One region of the Streptomyces sp. NPDC001027 genome, then DNA from elsewhere that is predicted to be linked to it. Evidence: riboswitches for the same ligand, from Rfam matches in the RefSeq annotation. Region 1 holds a riboswitch; the other holds the start of a gene.
The links. Region 1 has a riboswitch for glycine ahead of gcvT (glycine cleavage system aminomethyltransferase GcvT). Riboswitches for the same ligand answer to the same signal wherever they lie in the genome.

Region 1 (10,965 bases):
CGGCGGCCGGGGTAGCCCTCGGCGTACTTGTTGGTGAGGACCGAGCCCTGGGCCTCCATGACCGCGAGCGGCGCGAAGTTCTCCGAGGCGATCATCTCGAGCGTGGACTGCTGGCGGTGCAGCTCGGCGTCGACCGCGGCCGCGATCTCGGGATCGAGCTCGTGCAGGGACGTGTTCAAGACGGACATGCGACTACGACTCCTCAGCCGGCGGTGTAGGCGGTGTACTCGTCAGCGGAGAGCAGATCGTCCGGCTCGCCCGTGATGCGTACCTTGAACAGCCACCCGCCCTCGAAGGGGGCGGAGTTCACCAGCGCCGGGTCGTCGACGACGTCCTGGTTGACCTCGGTGATCTCACCGGAGACCGGGGCGTACAGCTCGCTGACCGACTTGGTCGACTCCAGCTCGCCGCAGGACTCGCCCGCGGCCACCGTGGCGCCGGCCTCCGGGAGCTGGACGAAGACCACGTCGCCGAGCGCGTTGGCCGCGTGCTCCGTGATGCCGACCGTCGAGACGCCGTCCTCGGCGACCGACAGCCACTCGTGCTCCTTGCTGTAGCGCAGCTGCTGGGGGTTGCTCATGGCCTGAATTCTCCTGTACGCGGGGGAGTGCTGATGAAGGGGGACGGTCCAGGGCACGGGTGAGCAGCGCGAATGTGCGCAGTGTCACTCGCGTCCGGGGCCCAGTGTCTACTTCTGGCGCTTGTAGAAGGGCAGCGCCACGACCTCGTACGGCTCGTGGCTGCCCCGGATGTCCACGCCCACGCCCGCAGCGCCCGGCGTGGCGTGCGCGGCGTCGACGTAGGCCATCGCGATCGGCTTGCCCAGCGTCGGGGACGGCGCCCCGGACGTGACCTCGCCGATCACCTCGCCGTTCGCCACGACCGCGTACCCGGCGCGCGGGACGCGGCGGCCCTCGGCGACCAGGCCGACCAGGACGCGCGGCGGCTGCCGCTCGGCCAGCGCGGCCGCCTCGGCGAGCGCCTCGCGCCCGACGAAGTCGCCCTCCTTCCCGAACTTCACCACGCGCCCGAGGCCCGCGTCGAAGGGGGTGAGGGAGAGGCTCAGCTCGTGCCCGTACAGCGGCATGCCCGCCTCCAGGCGCAGCGTGTCCCGGCAGGACAGACCGCAGGGGACCAGCCCGACGCCCTCGCCGGCCTTGGTCAGCGCCTGCCACAGCTCGACGGCGTGCTCCGGCTTCACGAACAGCTCGAAGCCGTCCTCGCCGGTGTAACCGGTGCGCGCGATGAGCGCGGGGACGCCGGCGACGGCGCCCGGCAGGCCGGCGTAGTACTTCAGGCCGTCGAGGTCGGCGTCGGTGACGGCCGCGAGGATGCCGGGGGACTGCGGCCCCTGGACGGCGATCAGGGCGTAGGCGTCGCGGTCGTCGCGGACCTCGACGTCGAAGCCCTCGGACCGCTCCACCAGGGCGTCCAGCACGACCTGGGCGTTGGAGGCGTTGGCGACGACCATGTACTCGGTCTCGGCCAGCCGGTACACGATCAGGTCGTCGAGGATGCCGCCGTCGGCCCGGCAGATCATCGTGTAGCGGGCCCGGCCGGAGTTGACGCCGCCGATGTCGCCCACCAGGGCGAAGTTCAGGAACTCGGCCGCCTGCGGGCCGGTCACCGTGATCTCGCCCATGTGCGAGAGGTCGAAGAGCCCGGCTCGGGTCCGCACGGCGAGATGCTCGTCGCGTTCGGAGCCGTAGCGCAGGGGCATGTCCCAGCCGGCGAAGTCGGTCATCGTCGCGCCGAGCGAGCGATGCAGGGCATCGAGCGCGGTGTGACGGGGTGCGGTGCTGCTCATCGGTCGTTCGTCTCCCAAGGCGACGTATGCCCCTCCCGCGCGGGCGGAGCCGGGCGGGGGGACGGCGAGGTCGTTCCTCCCCATCTGTCATCGGAACCTGAGAGGTTCGCCATGACCACCGCTGCGAGCGGGGGCGGGACATGGCTTGCACCGTGGGTGGGACCGCCGGCGACGGCGGCCCGCTTTTCAGATGTGCCTCGCCCGCGCGGTAACGGGGCCTGAGAGATTCAAGGGAGGGACTTGCTCCTTCGGCGCCCCAGCGGAACTGCTGCTGAGGACTCTCCCGCGCGGATTCAAACGGCCGGTATGCAGTTGGCGCGGCCATCATCGCACGGCCCGCCCCCGTCGCGGCAGGCCGGATCTGTAACCGGCTTGTGTCGCTACGCGCACGAAAACGCGAGGCGGCGCGCATTACCTTCTCTTTACGTGCGATGGGGATGAGTCATACCCGGCCCCAGGGGAGGACGATCACGGTGAAGAGGACGACCTCGGCGAGGACCACGGCCTTCGCGGCCGGCTCGGGGATCGCGCTGCCCGCGCAGCCCGGCGCCCGGACACGGGAGGCGTGCTCCCGGCAGTCCGCGCCGGTCGTCCGCGACCTGCGCGAGCGGGCCGGCCGCAGTCCGCACGGCCTGCTCTTCGGCCCGCGCGATCTGGTGGTCGTCACAGGGCTGCCCGGCAGCGGCAAGTCGACCCTGATGACGCGTGCGGTGGACGGCGTCCGCATCGACTCCCAGGACACCCGCGACCGCTGGGACGCCCGGATGCCCCGTGTGCTGCCCTACGCGCTCTACCGGCCGCTGGTCCGCCTCGCCCACTACGCCGGACTGCGCCGGGCCCTGCGCGGCGGCGGGGGCGTCGTGGTGCACGACTGCGGCGCCCAGGCCTGGGTCCGCGACTGGCTGGCGCGCGCGGCCCGCCGCCGCGGCGGCGCGCTGCACCTGCTCGTCCTCGACGTCGGCGCGGACACGGCCCTGCGAGGTCAGCGCGAGCGCGGCCGAGGCGTCTCGCGGTACGCCTTCCTGCGGCACCGCCGCGCCGCCGCCCGTCTGCTGAGCTCGGTGGAGAAGGGCCGGCTGCCCGAGGGGTGCGGCTCCGCGGTCCTGCTCGACCGGCCCGCCGCCGACGTCCTGCGGCGGATCGGCTTCACGGGCTGAGGCGCGTCCTCCCCCGGGCGTGGGCTCGTCGTCCCACGGGCAGAGGCGGCGCGGCCGACACCCGCTAGCCTTTCAGTCACAGCAGCAGAGTGAGCGGTTCTTAGCAGGCGGTAGGCAGATGGACTTCCCCCCGGCGGACTTCCCCGCGGACTTCCCGGCGCAGGCGCACCCCCATTCGCACGGCGGATGGCCCGGCAACGAGCTGGAGGAGGTGCTCTCCGCCTCCCTCGGCGTGCCGGGAGCCGGCGGCCGGATCGTGGAGGTGCTCGGCCGCAGCTTCGTCTGGGTGCCGCTCCCCGGCGGCGGCGGCCCGCACAGCGGCCCCCTCGACCTGCCCACGATGGAGCTCGACGGCCAGGTGTACGTGCCGGTCTTCAGCTCCGAGGAGCAGTTCCGCCAGGTCGTCGGCTCGCACATGTCGTTCACCGTCGCGCCGGCCGTGGAGTTCGCGCGGGGGCTGCCGCCGCAGGCGGGCATCCTCGTCAACCCCGACGGCGTGGTCGGCGTCCCGCTGCCGCCGGCCGCCGTGGCCGAGCTGTGCCGGGCCGGCCGCACTCCGCTGGACGGTCCGGCCGTCGGCGGCCGGGTCCGCCTCTACGAGCCGGACTGGCAGGACGACCCGATGGACTTCCTGGCCGCGGCCTCCGCGGAGTTCGAGGCCGTCGGCGTGGTGCGCACCGCCCGCCGCTGTCTGGCCGCGATCGAGACGGCGGACCCGGTGATGTTCGTGGGCGTCGAGCTCTCCCAGTGGGAGGGCGACCTGCGCGCACTCCCCCTGGAGGCCCTCGGCAGGGCCCTGACGACGGCGGCGGCGCCCTGGCCGGTCAACCTGGTGCTCCTCGACGTCGCCCAGGACCCGGTGGGCGACTGGATGCGGGAGCGGGTCCGCCCCTTCTACTCGAGGCTCCACTAGCCACAGGACCGGAGAGCGGGCCGCCCGACGGGGCGCCTGGCCCGCGCTCTCAACTGCTCGACCAGGCGGAGCGCCTAAGCTGGACTCCGACGCGGGGCAACTTCTCGAAGGGGCGATAAAAAGTGAGCGCTGGCACTGCCGCGACCGGCTCGGTCGAGCACATGCTGCGCCAGGTCACGCCCGGGCGCTACGACGCCTACGAGGCGCTCCTGCGCGCGCTCGCGACCCCCTCCTCGGGTCAGGTCTGGATGCTGCTGTGGCACGGGCAGGCCGGCTCCCCGGACGCCCAGTACGGAAACATGGAGGTCGAAGGGCACGGCTACGCGCCCTGTGTGACGTCCGCCCAGGAGCTCAGCGCGAGCGGCTGGAACCGCTCGTACGAGGTGGTCGACGGGCTGGACGTGGCCCGGACCCTCTACCCCGACCACTACGGCCTCTGGCTGAACCCGCACGCCCCCGGCGGCGGCGTCGGCATTCCCTGGCTGGATCTGCGCCGGATCGCCACCGGCCTGGAGCGGCAGCCCGCCGGCCCGCTCCGGCTGTCCGAGCCCGGCATCGAGATCCCGCAGTTCTACGCGCTGCTCGCGCAGAACGCCCACCGCGCCCAGGCGGTGCGCACGCTGCGCCGGGCCTGGGTGCAGCCGGCGCTGGGCGCGCCCTACCTGGCCATCGGGCTCGACGTGTACGACTCCTCCCCGGCGGCCGTGGAAGCCGTGCGGGCGATGATGCAGCAGTCCATCGGCGCGGTGCCGGACGGGCTGCCGGTCTCCACGGTCGCGATGACCGACGACTACGACCCCGTCGTGATGTGGATGCGCGCCAACGCCCGCCCCTTCTACGACCGTGAGGCGCACGCCCCGGCTCCGGCCCAGGGACCGGGCGGCGGCTACGGCTTCCCGGGCCCGCGTCCGTACTGATCCGCCGCCCGACTCCCGCCGCCTGCCGCGCGACGCCCGACACCCGACGCCGGGTGTGCGGAGTCCCGGCGTCCGGTATGCGGCGTCCGGGGTGCCGACGGTCACTCCCGGTCACGGACGCCCGGCCGCTGACCGTCCGTCAGACCCGCGCCGACGCGGGGCGTGTGGCCGCGTCAGCCGCCGGCCCCGCGCGCCGCCTCGCGCCGACGTCCTGAAGTGTTCCGGTTCTTCCGTGATGTGACGCCGGGCACACGGGACGGGCGCGCCGCCCTCTCCGGATGTCGGGGTGTGGCGTTCGGGTAACGGAATGTGCAGGTCGGCATCACGGTTACGCATACTTTCGCCGCGAGATCTGGCGTGTGATCGCGCATGCATTGAAGACTCGCCTCTCAGACGCGAGGTCGTCGATCCTGCGAGCGACTGCCCATCGGCAGCAATCCGGGGTCAACTGGACAGTTGGGCCGCACTCACCGGCGCCGGCCGCGTAGCAGGCAGTAAGCGAACCAAGCCGCCGACAGCGGCGGACAAAGGCCGGTCACCGCCGGCGAGAGGGGTCGGGTCACCGTGACCGCACCGATCGAGACCACCGGGTCGGCAACCGAGGTACAGCCTGAGGCTGTGCTCGCGGGTGTCGACAAGGGGCAGATCGAGGGCCGTTCCCTGGGGCAGATCGCCTGGTCCCGTTTCAAGAAGGACAAGGTGGCCGTGGCCGGCGGGGTCATCGTGATCCTGCTGATCGTGCTCGCGCTTCTCTCCCGTCCGATCCAGGCCCTGTTCGGTCTGGACCCCAACGCCTTCAACCAGGACCTCATCGACCCCAACACGTCGATCCCCACCGGCGACTTCGGCGGCATGAGCTGGGAGCACCCGCTCGGCGTGGACCCGAAGTTCGGGCGGGACATCGCCACCCGCATCCTGGAGGGCTCCTGGGTGTCGCTGGTCGTGGCCTTCGGGGCGACGATCCTGTCGAACACCATCGGCGCGGTCCTCGGCGTGGTGGCCGGCTACTACGGCGGGCGGGTCGACTCGATCATCAGTCGGCTGATGGACACGTTCCTCGCCTTCCCCCTCCTGCTCTTCGCCATCGCCATCTCCGCCACGCTGCAGGGCGGCGCGTTCGGCATGGAGGGACTGCCGCTCCACATCAGCGTCCTCATCTTCGTCATCGGCTTCTTCAACTGGCCCTACCTCGGACGCATCGTCCGGGGCCAGACGCTCGCCCTGCGGGAACGCGAGTTCGTGGACGCGTCGCGGGGGATGGGCGCCAAGGGGCCGTACATCCTGTTCCGGGAGCTGCTGCCCAACCTGGTCGGCCCGATCATCGTCTACTCGACGCTGCTCATCCCGACCAACATCCTCTTCGAGGCCAGCCTGAGCTTCCTGGGCGTCGGCATCCAGCCCCCGCAGGCGTCGTGGGGCGGCATGCTCAAGGAGGCGGTCACCTACTACCAGGTCGATCCGCAGTTCATGATCGTGCCCGGTCTCGCCATCTTCGTGACCGTGCTGGCGTTCAACCTGCTCGGCGACGGTCTCCGTGACGCTCTCGACCCGCGCAGCCGCTGACGTGCAGCCGCAGCGAGAGTCCGACAGATTTCCATCAACAAAGGGGAAGCAGACCATCATGCGAAGGTCAGGGCTGGCCGCGATTGCGGCCATCGGCAGTGTGAGCCTGTTGCTCGCCGGCTGCAGCAAGGCCGATGACAACACGGACAAGGACGGCGGCAAGTCCGCCGGGGCCGACGCGGCCACCAAGGGCGTCGTCAACGCCTCCACCCAGAAGGGTGGGACGGTCACGTACGAGTACTCCGACGTGCCGGACTCCTTCGACCCGGGTAACACGTACTACGCGTACATGTACAACCTCAGCCGCGTCTACGCGCGTCCGCTGATGACCTTCCAGCCCGGCGCGGGCGAGGAGGGCAACAAGCTGGTCCCCGACCTCGCGGCGAGCGCGGGCGTGCCCAGCGACGGCGGCAAGACCTGGACGTACAAGCTGCGGACGGGCCTGAAGTACCAGGACGGCACGGCGATCACGTCCAAGGACGTCAAGTACGCCGTCGAGCGCTCCAACTTCGCGCGTGACGTGCTGTCCCTCGGCCCGAACTACTTCCAGCAGCTCCTTGTGGGCGGCGAGGCGTACAAGGGTCCGTACAAGGACAAGAAGGGTCTCGCGTCCATCGAGACGCCGGACGACTCCACGATCGTCTTCAAGCTGAAGTCGGCGTTCCAGGAGTTCGACTACCTGGTCGCGACGCCGCAGACCGCGCCGGTGCCCGAGGCCAAGGACAAGGGCATCGACTACGTCAAGAACATCGTGTCCTCGGGCTCGTACAAGTTCGAGAGCTACGACGAGGGCAAGCAGGTCACCCTCGTCCGCAACGAGAACTGGGACCCGAAGACCGACCCGCTGCGCAAGCAGTACCCGGACAAGATCGTCGTCAAGCTGAAGGTCAACGCCGAGACGATCGACCAGGACGTCCAGGCCGGCGACGCGATCGACCTCGGCGGCACCGGCGTTCAGGCCGCGACGCAGGCGAAGGTCATCAACGACGCCGCGCTGAAGGCCAACACGGACAACACCTTCGGCGGCCGTCTCGTCTACCTGGCGATCAACACCAAGGTCGCGCCGTTCGACAACGTCGCCTGCCGCAAGGCCGTGCAGTACGCCGTCGACAAGGTCTCGGTGCAGACCGCCGAGGGCGGCCCGATCCGCGGTGACATCGCCACCACCGTCCTCCCGCCGGACATCCCGGGCTACGCGAAGGCGGACGTCTACGCGACCGACGGCAACAAGGGCGACGTCGCCAAGGCCAAGGAGCAGCTGAAGGCCTGCGGCAAGACGGCGATCACCACGAACATCACCGCGCGCAGCGACCGTCAGCCGGAGATCGACGCGGCCACCGCGATCATCGCCTCGCTGAAGAAGGTCGGCATCAACGCCAGCCTGAAGCAGTTCCCGTCGGGCAAGTACTTCACCGACTACGCGGGCGTCCCGGCGTTCAACAAGAAGAACAACGTCGGCCTGATGATGATGCAGTGGGGCGCCGACTGGCCGGGCGGCTACGGCTTCCTGCAGCAGATCCTGAACGGCGCCGCCATCGGCGCGTCCGGCAACACCAACCTGTCGGAGCTGAACGACCCCGAGGTCAACGCGAACCTCGCCAAGGCGATCGGCACGCAGGACGCGACCCAGCGCAACGCCATCTACACGCAGATCGACAAGAAGGTCATGGACGACGCGGCCCTCGTGCCGCTGACCTACTTCAAGGTCCTGCTGTACCGCCCGGCGAACTACACCAACCTGGTGTCGACGGCGGCCTTCAGCGGTCAGTACGACTACCTCAACATCGGCACGACCAAGAAGTAGCCCCGGAAGGCAGGTGAAGGCATTGGTGCCCGCGGGCTTCCCGGCCCGCGGGCACCAGGCCGATCCCCGTGATCTCGTACATCCTCCGTCGGACGTTCGCGGCAGTGATCCTGCTGCTGGTCGTCACCGCGGTGACCTTCGCCATCTTCTTCCTGCTGCCACGCCTCGCCGGCCAGACCGCCGACCAGATGGCACAGCAGTACATCGGGAAGAGCCCGTCGGCGGCGGACATCGCTGCGGTCAAGCGCAACCTCGGTCTGGACGACCCGGTCTACCTCCAGTACTGGCACTTCATCAAGGGTGTCGTGACCGGTGCCACCTACGACCTGGGGCCCACCACCGCGCACTGTGACGCGCCGTGCTTCGGGTACTCCTTCAAGACCCACGAGGCGGTCTGGCCGCAGCTCACCTCGCGCCTTCCGGTGACGGGTTCGCTGGCCGTCGGCGCCGCCCTGATGTGGCTGATCGGCGGTGTGGTCATCGGCGTGATCTCCGCGCTGAAGCCGCGCTCGATCTTCGACCGCACCTTCATGGGCATCGCGCTCGCCGGCGTGTCGCTTCCCATGTTCTTCACGGGCAGCCTGGCGATCCTGCTCTTCACCTACCAGATCCCGATCTTCGGCCGCACCTACGTGCCGTTCACCGAGAACCCGGCGCAGTGGGCCAACACGCTGTTCCCGGCGTGGTGTTCGCTCGCCCTGCTCTACTCCGCCATCTACGCGCGGCTCACCCGCTCGGGCATGCTGGAGACGATGAACGAGGACTTCATCCGCACGGCCCGCGCCAAGGGCCTGCGCGAGCGCAAGGTCGTCGCCCGGCACGGACTGCGGGCCGCGCTGACGCCGATCATCACGGTGTTCGGCATGGACGTCGGTCTGCTGCTCGGCGGCGCCCTGATCACCGAGTCCGTCTTCTCGCTGCACGGCGTCGGCGAGTACGCGGTGAAGGCCATCACGGACAACGACCTGCCGCCGATCCTCGGCGTCACGCTGCTCGCCGCCTTCTTCGTCGTCATCGCAAATCTTCTGGTGGACCTGCTCTACGCGGCCGCCGACCCGCGGGTGAGGCTCTCGTGACCGAACTGTCCAAGACCGGCGCCGCCGTGGGCGAGCCGACCGGCCCGTCCTCGAACAAGCCCGGCGCGTTCCTCGACGTGCGCGACCTCAAGGTGCACTTCCCGACCGACGACGGCCTGGTCAAGTCCGTCGACGGGCTCAGCTTCCAGGTGGAGAAGGGCAAGACCCTCAGCATCGTGGGCGAGTCCGGCTCCGGGAAGTCGGTCACCTCGCTGGCGATCATGGGTCTGCACCGGCTCGGCGCCCGCGGCAAGAACGTGCAGATGTCCGGCGAGATCTGGCTCGACGGCAAGGAGCTGGTCTCCGCCGACCCGGACGAGGTGCGCCGGCTGCGCGGCCGCGAGATGGCGATGATCTTCCAGGACCCGCTGTCCGCGATGCACCCGTACTACACGATCGGCAACCAGATCGTGGAGGCGTACCGCGTCCACCACGACGTCACCAAGAAGGCCGCCCGCGCGCGGGCGATCGAGATGCTCGACCGGGTCGGCATCCCGGAGCCGGCGAAGCGTGTGGACGGCTACCCGCACGAGTTCTCCGGCGGTATGCGCCAGCGCGCGATGATCGCCATGGCGCTGGTCAACAACCCCGAGCTGCTCATCGCGGACGAGCCGACCACCGCCCTGGACGTGACCGTCCAGGCGCAGATCCTGGACCTCATCCGGGATCTGCAGAAGGAGTTCGGCTCCGCGGTCGTCATCATCACCCACGACCTCGGCGTGGTCGCCGAGATCGCCGACGACGTCCTGGTGATGTACGGCGGCCGGTGCGTGGAGCGCGGCCCGGTCGACGAGATCTTCGAGAAGCCGCAGCACCCCTACACCTGGGGCCTGCTCGGCTCGATGCCGCGCATCGACCGTGAGACCTCCGAGCGGCTCATCCCGGTCAAGGGTCAGCCGCCGAGCCTCATCAACGTCCCCTCGGGCTGCGCCTTCCACCCCCGCTGCCCGTACGCGGACGTGCCCAAGGGTGATGTCACCCGCACCGTGCGCCCCGAGTTGCAGCAGGTCGGCGGCGGGCACTGGTCCGCCTGTCACCTCTCGTCGGAGGACCGTACGCGGATCTGGACCGAAGAGATTGCGCCGAAGCTGTGAGTGAGACGAAGAAGACGGACGCGGCCGCCCCGGTTCCGCCGCAGGCCTCCTCCCCCGAGGACCGCGAGGTGCTGCTCAGGGTCCAGGGCCTGCAGAAGCACTTCCCCATCCGCAAGGGCGTCCTGCAGCGTCAGGTCGGCGCGGTCAAGGCGGTCGACGGCATCGACTTCGAGGTGCGCAAGGGCGAGACCCTGGGCGTCGTCGGCGAGTCGGGCTGCGGAAAGTCGACCATGGGCCGGGTCATCACCCGGCTCGAGGAGCCGACCGGCGGCCGGATCCACTTCGAGGGCCAGGACATCACCCGGCTGAAGCCGTCCGCGATGCGCCCGCTGCGGCGGGACATCCAGATGATCTTCCAGGACCCGTACGGTTCCCTGAACCCGCGGCACACCATCGGCGGGATCGTCTCGGCGCCCTTCCGTCTCCAGGGCGTGGAGCCCGAGGGCGGCGTGAAGAAGGAGGTGCAGCGGCTGCTGGAGCTCGTGGGTCTGAGCCCCGAGCACTACAACCGCTACCCGCACGAATTCTCCGGCGGTCAGCGCCAGCGCATCGGCATCGCCCGTGCGCTCGCCCTCAAGCCGAAGCTCGTCGTGGCGGACGAGCCGGTCTCCGCGCTGGACGTGTCGATCCAGGC
Region 2 (10,965 bases), on a different contig from region 1:
ACTACCCAAACGTCCCGGGCACGGCCTAGGGTTGCTGTGTGAACGAGCTCGATGTCGTAGGTGTCCGGGTCGAGATGCCCTCCAACCAACCGATCGTGCTGCTGCGCGAAGTGGGAGGCGACCGCTACCTCCCCATCTGGATCGGACCGGGGGAGGCGACGGCGATCGCCTTCGCCCAGCAGGGCATGGCCCCGGCGCGACCGCTGACCCACGACCTCTTCAAGGACGTGCTGGAAGCCGTCGGCCAGGAGCTCACCGAGGTGCGCATCACGGATCTGCGGGAGGGCGTCTTCTACGCGGAGCTGGTCTTCGCCAGCGGCGTCGAGGTGAGCGCGCGTCCGTCCGACGCCATAGCGCTGGCCCTGCGCACCGGAACGCCGATCTACGGCAGCGACACGGTGCTCGACGACGCGGGGATCGCCATCCCGGACGAGCAGGAGGACGAGGTGGAGAAGTTCCGCGAGTTCCTCGACCAGATCTCGCCGGAGGACTTCGGCACCAGCAACCAGTAGTGACGCGCGGGGGAGCGCACACCTGCGGCGACCTGCTCGGAGTGTCCCCTAGTCCTCGGCAAATGCCGGCGGCGACTGAGAGCGTCCTACGGCTACTTCTCAGCGCATTCGGCTAGCCTTTCCCCGCGGTGAGGTGCGGGAAACCACTCCTAGGGTGATTATCACTCGGCGTGCCGAGTGTGGCGATCGTTGACGCACCCCTGGCGACTGCCTACCGTCGAGAAGGCAGGTCTAGGACGGAGGTCGGCGTGAGAAGCAGCGGCGACGGTACGGCTGGGGGTGCCCCCGGACTCGGTGTCGGGGGAAGCGGTCCGTACCCTCCCCCAAGCTCTCGGCTGCGCTCGGGCATGGGGTACCCCCAGCAGAGCGGTGCGGCCGATCACGCTCCGCAGCGACCGGCGGCCGTGCCGGGCAGCGGAGGGACGACAGCCATGGCGTCCGAGCAGATCGGCTATCGCGGTCCGACCGCTTGCGCGGCGGCGGGCATCACCTACCGGCAGCTGGACTACTGGGCGCGCACCGGGCTCGTCGAGCCGAGCGTGCGGCCCGCCCACGGGTCCGGCAGCCAGCGTCTCTACAGCTTCCGCGACGTCGTCGTCCTGAAGATCGTCAAGAGGTTCCTCGACACCGGGGTGTCGCTGCAGAACATCCGCAGCGCCGTGCAGCACCTGCGGGAGCGCGGGTTCAGCGACCTGGAGCGGATGACGCTGATGAGCGACGGCGCGACGGTGTACGAGTGCACCTCGCCGGACGAGGTCCACGCTCTGCTCCAGGGCGGTCAGGGAGTGTTCGGGATCGCCGTGGGCGTGGTGTGGCGGGACGTCGAGAGCGCGCTGTCACAGCTGCACGGGGAGCGCGTCGACACCGGGGAGACGCTCGTGGGGCCCAATCCGGCGGACGAACTGGCGCGCAGGCGCAATCGGGCGGTCTGACGCGTCCTCCCGGCGCGTTCGCACGGGCGCGGGTGCGGTGGTGCGACGTCGTTGTCAGTGGCGTGGTGCAGCATCGGACGTGTGAGAAACGCGCCCACGATCCTGCATCTCGACATGGACGCCTTCTTCGCTCAGGCGGAGCAGGCCTCCAAGCCGAGTCTGCGCGGGAAGGCCGTGGTCGTGGGGGGCCTCGGGCCCCGCGGAGTGGTCGCGACGGCGTCCTACGAGGCGCGGGTGTTCGGGGTCCACTCGGCGATGCCCATGGCCCAGGCGCGCAGGCGGGCGCCGAACGCCGCCTATCTGGTGCCGCGGTTCGCCTTCTACCGGTCGATCAGCGAGCAGGTCATGGCGCTGCTGAGGGCGCTGTCGCCGCTGGTGGAGCCGCTGAGCCTGGACGAGGCGTTCGTGGACCTGGAGGCCGGCGGGGCGGCCTGGGACGCCGATTCGGCGCGGCTGGCCGGCGTCAGACTGCGCGCTGACATACGGGCCGCCACCGGTCTCACGGGGTCGGTGGGGCTGGCCTCCTGCAAGATGCTCGCGAAGATCGCCTCGGAGGAGGCGAAGCCCGACGGCCTGGTGCTCATCGAGCCGGGCACCGAGCGGCAGCTGCTCGGGCCCATGCCGGTGCGGACGCTGCCGGGGGTGGGTCCTGCGACGGGGGACCATCTGCGGCGGGCCGGGATCACCACGGTCGACGAGATCGCGGAGGCCGGTGAGGACGAGCTGGTGCGGCTGTTGGGCAAGGCGCACGGGCATGCGCTCTACGCCATGGCGCTGGCGCGCGACGACCGGCCCGTGGTGGCCGAGCGGGAGACCAAGTCCGTGTCGGTCGAGGACACGTACGACGTCGACATCCACGACCGGGTCCGGGTGGGGCTGGAGGTGCAGCGGCTCGCGGACCGGTGCGTGCGCAGGCTCCGGGAGGCCGGACTGTCGGGTCGGACCATCGTGCTGAAGGTGCGGCGGTACGACTTCTCGACGCTCACCCGGTCCGAGACCCTGCGCGGGCCCACCGACGATCCGGCGGTGATCGGGGAGGCGGCGGCGCGGTTGCTGGAGTCCGTGGACACCACGGGCGGGGTGCGGCTGCTGGGCGTCGGCGTCAGCGGTCTGGCGGACTTCACGCAGGAGGACCTGTTCGCGCAGGCCGCGGGGGCGCACGCGGGCGAGTCCGCGCAGGCGGCGGCGGAGCCCGTCGCCGAGGAGCCGGCGTCGGCCCCGGCACCAGCTCCGGCACAGGACCCGGCGCCGGCGCCGGCCGAGCGTCAGTGGCGTCCGGGGCACGACGTGCGGCATGCCGAGCTCGGGCCCGGGTGGGTGCAGGGCAGTGGGCTGGGCCGGGTCACGGTGCGGTTCGAGACGCCGGAGTCGCAGCCGGGCCGGGTGCGCACGTTCCGCACCGACGATCCGCAGTTGGCTCCGGCGGACCCGCTGCCGCTGGTGCGGCGAAGACCGGAAGAGGGCGAGGAGCCGGCGGACGGGGCGCAGGCGCCGTCGCTGACACCCGAGAGCGGCGCAGAGTGAGGTCGTGGGGCTGTGGGGCCGTTCGGGGGACGGGGCTGGCGGGCAGTCGGAGTCAGCTGTCGTCCGTGCCCGCCAGCCGGCCGAAGTCGTGGTCCGGCAGCGGGGGAGGGGCCGCCACGTCCAGACCGTAGTGGTGGTAGAGCTGAAGCTCCTGCTCGGGGGAGAGGTGGCGGCCCACGCCGAAGTCCGGGGCGTCCTTGATCAGCGCCCGGTCGAACGGGATGTGCAGGGTCCCCTCGACCAGCTCGCTGGGCTCCAGGGGGACGAAGGCGTCGCGGGAGAACAGGCCCGTGCGGATGGCGGCCCATTCCGGCACGCCGGTCGCGTCGTCGAGGTAGACCTCGTCGACGGTGCCTATCTTCGCCCCGTTGCGGTCGAACGCCTTGCGGCCGATCAGGTTGCGCGGATCGATGTCGGTCTGCACGGGCCCTCCTCTTGGTCGCGCCTCGTCCGTAAGGACTACGAAAGAGCACATTGAGGCGAGCGGCCACTCGAGAGGCCCGTTGACCTCGCTGGTAGTCTGGCAACGGCTGCTGACCCCGTGCGGGAGAGTCCTCCGGAGACCACCGGAGGCGCCGAAGGAGCAAATCCTCCCCGGAATCTCTCAGGCTCACGTACCGCACGGACGAGGTCACTCTGGAAAGCAGGGCGGGTGCCGACGGCGTCGACGGTGTCCGCTCTCACCGACGGTGAAAGCCGGTCGTCCGCTGGCGACCGGTGAAGCTCTCAGGTTGAGATGACAGAGGGGGAGGCCGTCCGGGCACCCGCCGTGGTGACCCTCGAAGGTCGTGTCAGACCAGGAGGCCTCCGTAATGACCGCCCATCGCATTCCGCTCTCCGAGCTCGAGCAGGGAATCCCCTTCGAGCAGCGCCACATCGGGCCCGACCACGAGGCGCGGGCCAAGATGCTCGCGCACGTCGGCTACGGCTCGCTCGACGAGCTCACCGCCGCCGCGGTCCCCGACGTGATCAAGAACGCCGACGCGCTGGACCTGCCGGGCGCGCGCACCGAGGCCGAGGTGCTGGCCGAGCTGCGCGCCCTGGCCGACCGCAACCAGGTGCTCGACCCGATGATCGGTCTCGGCTACTACGGCACCTTCACGCCGCCGGTCATCCTGCGCAACGTCATGGAGAACCCGGCCTGGTACACCGCGTACACGCCGTACCAGCCGGAGATCTCCCAGGGGCGGCTCGAGGCCCTGCTGAACTTCCAGACGATGGTCGCGGACCTGACGGGTCTGCCGACCTCGGGTGCGTCGCTGCTCGACGAGGGCACGGCGGCCGCCGAGGCGATGGCGTTGTCCCGGCGCGTGGGGAAGAACAGGAAGGGCCTCTTCCTCATCGACGCGGACGTGCTGCCGCAGACCGTCGCCGTGATCGAGACGCGCGCCGAGCCGACCGGCGTCGAGGTCGTCGTCGCCGATCTGAGCGAGGGCATTCCCGCGGAGATCGCGGAGCGCGAGATCAACGGCGTGCTGGTCCAGTACCCCGGCGCGTCCGGCGCCGTGCGGGACCTGAAGGCGCTCATCGACCAGGCGCACGGGCTCGGCGCGCTCGTCACCGTCGCCGCGGACCTGCTCGCGCTGACGCTGCTGAAGTCGCCCGGTGAGCTGGGCGCGGACATCGCGGTCGGCACCACGCAGCGGTTCGGCGTGCCGATGGGCTTCGGCGGGCCGCACGCCGGCTACATGGCGGTGCACGAGAAGTTCGCGCGGAGCCTGCCCGGCCGCCTGGTGGGCGTGTCCGTGGACGCGGACGGGAACAAGGCCTACCGGCTCGCACTGCAGACGCGTGAGCAGCACATCCGGCGTGAGAAGGCGACCAGCAACATCTGCACCGCGCAGGTGCTGCTGGCCGTGATGGCCGGGATGTACGCGGTCTACCACGGCCCCGACGGGCTGCGGACGATCGCCCGGCGCACGCACCGGTACGCCGCGATCATCGCCGCGGGGCTCGAGGCCGGCGGCGTCGAGGCGGTGCACCGGGCGTACTTCGACACGCTGACCGTGCGCGTGCCCGCGAAGGCCGCCGAGGTCGTCGCCGCCGCGCGGGAGCACGGGGTCAACCTGCACCTCGTCGACGCCGACCAGGTGGCGCTCTCCTGTGACGAGACCACCGGGCGCGCCCAGGTCGCCGCGGTCTGGGCGGCCTTCGGGGTGGACGGCGACATCGCGTCGCTCGACGCGGCCGTCGAGGACGCCCTGCCCGCCGGGCTGCTGCGGACCGACGACATCCTGACCCACCCCGTCTTCCAGCTGCACCGGTCCGAGACCGCGATGCTGCGCTACCTGCGCAGGCTGGCCGACCGGGACTACGCGCTCGACCGGGGCATGATCCCGCTCGGCTCGTGCACCATGAAGCTCAACGCCACCACCGAGATGGAGCCGGTCACCTGGCCCGAGTTCGGGCAGCTGCACCCCTTCGCGCCCGCCGAGCAGGCCCAGGGCTATCTGACGCTCATCCGGGAGCTCGAGGAGCGGCTCGCGGAGGTAACCGGGTACGACAAGGTGTCGCTGCAGCCGAACGCCGGGTCGCAGGGCGAGCTGGCGGGCCTGCTCGCCGTGCGCGGGTACCACCGGGGCAACGGCGACGAGCAGCGCACCGTGTGCCTGATCCCGTCCTCCGCGCACGGCACGAACGCCGCGAGCGCCGTGATGGCCGGCATGAAGGTCGTCGTCGTGAAGACCGCCGAGGACGGCGAGATCGACGTCGAGGACCTGCGCGCGAAGATCGAGCAGTACCGGGACGAGCTGTCGGTGCTGATGATCACCTACCCGTCCACGCACGGCGTGTTCGAGGAGCACGTCGCCGACATCTGCGCCCAGGTGCACGAGGCCGGCGGTCAGGTGTACGTCGACGGCGCGAACCTCAACGCGCTCGTCGGGCTCGCTAAGCCGGGGCACTTCGGCGGCGACGTCTCCCACCTGAACCTGCACAAGACGTTCGCCATCCCGCACGGCGGCGGCGGTCCGGGCGTCGGGCCGGTGGCCGTGCGCTCGCATCTGGCGCCGTATCTGCCGAACCACCCGCTGCAGCCCGCCGCGGGGCCGGAGACCGGCGTGGGGCCGATCTCGGCGGCTCCGTGGGGCTCCGCGGGCATCCTGCCGATCTCCTGGGCGTACGTGCGGCTCATGGGCGGTGAGGGCCTCAAGCGGGCCACGCAGGTGGCGGTGCTGAGCGCCAACTACGTCGCCAAGCGGCTGGAGCCGCACTACCCGGTGCTCTACAACGGTCCGGGCGGGCTGGTGGCGCACGAGTGCATCATCGACCTGCGGCCGTTGACCAGGACGACGGGTGTGACGGTGGACGACGTCGCGAAGCGGCTCATCGACTACGGCTTCCACGCGCCGACGATGTCGTTCCCGGTGGCGGGGACGCTGATGATCGAGCCGACCGAGTCCGAGGACCTGATCGAGCTCGACCGGTTCTGCGACGCGATGATCGCCATTCGCGCGGAGATCGAGAAGGTCGGCGCGGGCGAGTGGCCGGCCGACGACAACCCGCTCGTCGGCGCCCCGCACACCGCGGCCGCGCTCGGCGACGCGTGGGAGCACGCGTACTCGCGTGACGAGGCGGTCTTCCCCGCCGGGGTGTCCGCCGCCGACAAGTACTGGCCGCCGGTGCGCCGTGTCGACCAGGCCTTCGGCGACCGCAACCTCGTCTGCTCGTGCCCGCCGCTGGACGCGTACGAGGACTGATCCGGAGCGAGTGTGGGCCCCGTCCGTCGCGGACGGGGCCCTTCGCCGTGCTACGCCGTCGCCAGGGACACCTCGGTCGACTTGATCAGCGCGATGACGTCGGAGCCCACGAAGAGACCGAGGTCGATCGCCGACTCCTTGGTGATCGCCGCGGTGAGTTCGCCGCCGTCCACGGTGATCTTCACCGAGGCCATGACCGAGCCGAGGACGAGGCCGGTGATGGTGCCGGGCAGCCGGTTGCGGATCGACAGGCCGGCGACCTGGCCGGTGGAGAGGGAGACCTCCGTCGACTTGACCAGGGCGTGGACGGCGGCGCCGGGCGCGAGGGCGAGTTGCTCCGAGGCCTCCAGGGTGATGGCCGCCGTGAGGTGCTGGCCGCCGTCGAGGCGGATCTTCACGAGGGCCATGACCTGGCCGGGTTGGACGGCCGTGACGGTGCCGGGAAGCTGGTTGCGGATGCTCAAGCTCATGGGCGTCAACGGTACGACCCCTGGGGTCTTATGGCGGGGATGCCCGCTTTGTGCCGTACTCGGTCACGCCCGGTCGATGTGGACGTTCGTCGACTTCACGCGGGCCGTCGCCTCCATGCCCACCTCGAGTCCGAGCTCCTCGACCGCCTCCCGGGTCAGTAGGGAGACCAGGCGGTGCGGCCCTGCCTGGATCTCCACCTGGGCGGCCACGTCGCCCAGCTTGATCGCGGTGACGATGCCGGGGAAGGCGTTGCGGACCGAGGTGCGGGGGGCGTCGTCCTCCGTGCTGCCGGATCGGGCGAGTTCCACGGAGAAGGCGGCGAGCGCCCTGCCGTCCACCAGGCGTCGTCCGGCCTCGTCGCGATGGGTCGTCACGCGGCCGGCGTCCGCCCAGCGGCGCGCCGTGTCGGGGCTGACGCCGAGCAGTCGTGCCGCCTGGCCGATCGTGTAGCTCTGCATGCGGTCACCCTAGGGCCGCGAGACGGTCCCGCGGGCGCGGGGCCGGTGCGCGGGCGCCGGGTGACGGGGTGTGGCGGGCGCCCGGTGACGGGGGGTGGCGGGCGCCGGTGGGGGCCGGCCCGGTGCCGGTGAGGCTGATCTCGGCCATCCTGTCGCTTCGGTCTCCACTTCGTAACGTTCGCCGTGTGATCCGAATGTTTCGCTCCGGCTTGAGACCTTCTCGGGCGGCCCTCCGTGAACAGGCCGCTGGATTCTCTGTGTTCAAGGGGTTGCCACCCGTTGGAGGGTGTCTCTAGGGTGCGGCAGCAGCGAACCTTTCTGGATCTGGTTCGAAACTTTCGATCTCTCCAAGGAGCGCATGATGGGCGACCCGGCACTCTCCCGCCGAGGCTTCCTGGCGGCCTCCGCCGCGGCCGGTCTGGGCATGACGGCGCTGAGCGCCTGCGGCGGCGACTCGGACGGGGGGTCGTCGTCGGGGACGACCACCATCGAGTGGTGGAACATCTCCACCACTCAGCCGACCAAGGACGTGTGGGCCGCACTGGCCAAGCGGTTCGAGGCGCAGAACCCCAAGGTGAAGGTCAAGATCGTCCAGCTGGAGAACGACGCCTACAAGTCGAAGATGACGGCGCTCACCGCCTCGGGGAAGCTGCCCGACATCTTCCACACCTGGGGCGGCGGTGTCCTGAAGCAGCAGGTCGACGCAGGGCTCGTCGAGGACCTCACCGACCGGACCAAGGGCTGGAACGAGGGCCTGCTGTCGGTCGCCCGGCAGCCGTATCTGATCGACGACAAGGCCTACGGCATACCGTTCGACATCGGCATGATCGGCTTCTGGTACAACAAGGCGCTCTTCAAGAAGGCCGGCGTCAGCGCGCCCCCCACCACCTGGAGCGGCTTCCTCGACGCCGTCCGCAAGCTGAAGGCCGCCGGGATCACCCCGCTCGCCCTGGCCGGCAAGGAGAAGTGGCCCGGCATGTACTACTGGGCCTACCTCGCGATGCGCACCGCCGGCGTCGACGCCCTGCAGAAGGCCGGGGACGCCAAGGACTTCACCGGCGACGGATTCGTCCAGGCCGGACAGCACCTCCAGGACCTCGTGGACCTGCAGCCGTTCCAGAAGGGCTTCCTCGGCGCCGCGTACTCCAGCCCCACCGGTCAGGCCGCCGCCGTCGGCAACGGCAAGGCGGCGATGGAACTCATGGGCCAGTGGGCGCCGGTCGTGGAGGCCGACGCCGGCAAGGGGCTGGGCGCGAACCTCGGGTTCTTCCCGTTCCCGGCCGTGGAGGGCGGCAAGGGCGTGATCACCGAGGTGTTCGGCGGCGGCGGCGGGCACGCCCTGCGCAAGGGCGCCCCGCAGGCCGCCGTCGACTTCCTGAAGTTCTTCGCCTCCGCCGCCACGGACACCGAGCTGGTCAAGAAGACCGGTGTGCTGCCCGTCGTCCCGGCCGCCGAGGGCGCCCTGACCGACCCGAACATCAAGGCCGTCCAGGCACAGCTGAAGGGCGCCACCGGCTTCCAGCTCTACCTCGACCAGGCGTACGCGCCCGCCCTCGGCCAGGAGGTCAACGACAGCGTCGCCGCCCTGATCGCCGGTTCGAAGTCACCGAAGCAGGTCAGCGAGTCGATCACCAAGGTCGCGAAGGAAGAGCAGTAGTCGGCGATGACCTCCACCTTCCTCCCGGACAAACGCAGCGGTCCGGACGTCGAACCCGTGCCCCCTGCCGTCGCCGCGGGGCGTGCGCGGGCTCGCCGACGGGCCCGGCACTGGCTCACCGCCGTCGGCTTCCAGGCGCCCGCGCTGGCGCTGTTCGGCACGCTCGTGCTGCTGCCGATGCTGTTCGCGGTGTACGCCGCGTTCTTCCGCTGGGGCGGCTTCGGCATGCCCGAGGACTTCGTCGGCGGCGACAACTTCACCCGGCTGTTCAAGGACCCTGTGTTCCTCGGCGACCTGTGGCGCTGTGTGCTGCTGGTCGGCCTCTCGCTCCTGCTGCAGCTGCCGTTCGCGCTGGCCCTCGCCGTCGCGCTGAACCAGAAGATCCGCGGCCGGGCCGTCTACCGGATGCTGTTCTTCGCGCCGTACATCCTCTCCGAGGCCATCACCGGCGTGCTGTTCAGCATGATCTTCGCCCCGGACGACGGCCTGGCCGACCACGTGCTCGGCGGCGTCGGACTGGACGGCGTGGGCGGGCAGTGGTTCGCCGACCCCTCCACCGTCATGGCCACCCTGTTCCTGGTCATGACGTGGAAGTACTTCGGCTTCCACATGATGCTCTACCTGGCCGGGCTGCAGTCCATCCCCGCCGAGCTGACCGAGGCGGCCCTGATCGACGGGGCCGGCCCCTGGCAGCGCTTCCGCAACGTCACCCTGCCGCTGCTCGCGCCGACCCTGCGGATCAGCGTCTTCCTGTCGGTCATCGGCGCGATCCAGTTGTTCGACCTGGTGTGGGTCGTCACCGCGGGCGGTCCCGACCACCACTCCGAGACGATGGCCGTGACCATGTTCCAGTACGGCTTCAAGCGCTACCAGGTCGGCTACGCCAGCGCGATCAGCGTCGTCATGTTCGGCATCTGCCTCGTCTTCGCCCTCGCCTACCAGCGGTTCGTGCTCCGCCGCGACCTCCAGGGCGCCACCACGACCATGCGAGGAGGCGGCGCGTGAGCATCGCCAAGACCGACCGCGGCACGAACCCCAGGACACGGCGGAGCGTGCGCGGGGCCGGCCGGAACCTGCCGCTGCACCTCGTCCTCGGGATCGTCGGCCTGGTGATGGCCGTGCCGCTCGTGTACGCCGTGCTGTCCGGGTTCAAGTCCACCGACCAGCTCTCGCGCAACCCCATCGGCCTGCCCGACCCGTGGGTGCCGTCCAACTACACCGACATCCTCGGCGCCGGCTCGTTCTGGCGGCTGGTCGGCAGCAGCACCCTCATCGCGGTCGGGACGACCCTGGTCGTCGTCTCGGTGTCCGCGCTCGCGGCGTTCTCCTTCGCCCGCTTCGCCTTCCGTGGCCGAGAGGTGCTGTTCACCCTGTTCACCATGGGGCTGATGTTCCCCTTCGCGGTGGCGGCCCTGCCCCTGTTCCTGCTGCTGCGCTCCATCGGGCTGCTGGACAACCCCCTCGGGGTGATCCTGCCGCAGGCGGCGTTCGGGCTGCCGATGACGATCGTCATCCTGCGCGGGTTCTTCCGTGAGATACCCGCCGAGCTGGAGGAGGCGGCCACCCTCGACGGCTGCGGTCCCTTCGGCTTCTTCTGGCGGATCCTGCTGCCCATGGCCAGGCCGGCCCTCGGCACGGTCTCGGTCCTCGCCGTGGTCGGCAGCTGGAACAACTTCCTGCTGCCGCTGCTGGTGTTCAACGAGCCCACCTGGT

Region 2: linked by a shared signal. The riboswitch ahead of gcvP (aminomethyl-transferring glycine dehydrogenase) and the one ahead of gcvT (glycine cleavage system aminomethyltransferase GcvT) in region 1 are both predicted to bind glycine.

Annotation. Positions count from the first base shown of each region.
Region 1 is NZ_JBEPBI010000006.1:6-10,970, forward strand. It holds partial or broken gene ABT300_RS03700 (serine hydroxymethyltransferase) at 1-188, opposite strand, end outside; gene gcvH (glycine cleavage system protein GcvH) at 203-580, opposite strand; gene gcvT (glycine cleavage system aminomethyltransferase GcvT) at 689-1,807, opposite strand; glycine riboswitch at 1,882-2,003, opposite strand; glycine riboswitch at 2,004-2,103, opposite strand; gene ABT300_RS03715 (AAA family ATPase) at 2,245-2,964, shown strand; gene ABT300_RS03720 (enhanced serine sensitivity protein SseB) at 3,083-3,877, shown strand; gene ABT300_RS03725 (enhanced serine sensitivity protein SseB C-terminal domain-containing protein) at 4,039-4,794, shown strand; gene ABT300_RS03730 (ABC transporter permease) at 5,359-6,357, shown strand; gene ABT300_RS03735 (ABC transporter substrate-binding protein) at 6,416-8,161, shown strand; gene ABT300_RS03740 (ABC transporter permease) at 8,230-9,237, shown strand; gene ABT300_RS03745 (ABC transporter ATP-binding protein) at 9,234-10,331, shown strand; gene ABT300_RS03750 (ABC transporter ATP-binding protein) at 10,328-10,965, shown strand, end outside.
Region 2 is NZ_JBEPBI010000016.1:59,913-70,877, reverse strand. It holds gene ABT300_RS08020 (bifunctional nuclease family protein) at 39-512, shown strand; gene ABT300_RS08015 (MerR family transcriptional regulator) at 761-1,444, shown strand; gene ABT300_RS08010 (DNA polymerase IV) at 1,526-2,968, shown strand; gene ABT300_RS44430 (PRC-barrel domain-containing protein) at 3,021-3,392, opposite strand; glycine riboswitch at 3,503-3,598, shown strand; gene gcvP (aminomethyl-transferring glycine dehydrogenase) at 3,781-6,666, shown strand; gene ABT300_RS07995 (TOBE domain-containing protein) at 6,717-7,136, opposite strand; gene ABT300_RS07990 (TOBE domain-containing protein) at 7,200-7,595, opposite strand; gene ABT300_RS07985 (extracellular solute-binding protein) at 7,957-9,252, shown strand; gene ABT300_RS07980 (carbohydrate ABC transporter permease) at 9,259-10,257, shown strand; gene ABT300_RS07975 (carbohydrate ABC transporter permease) at 10,365-10,965, shown strand, end outside.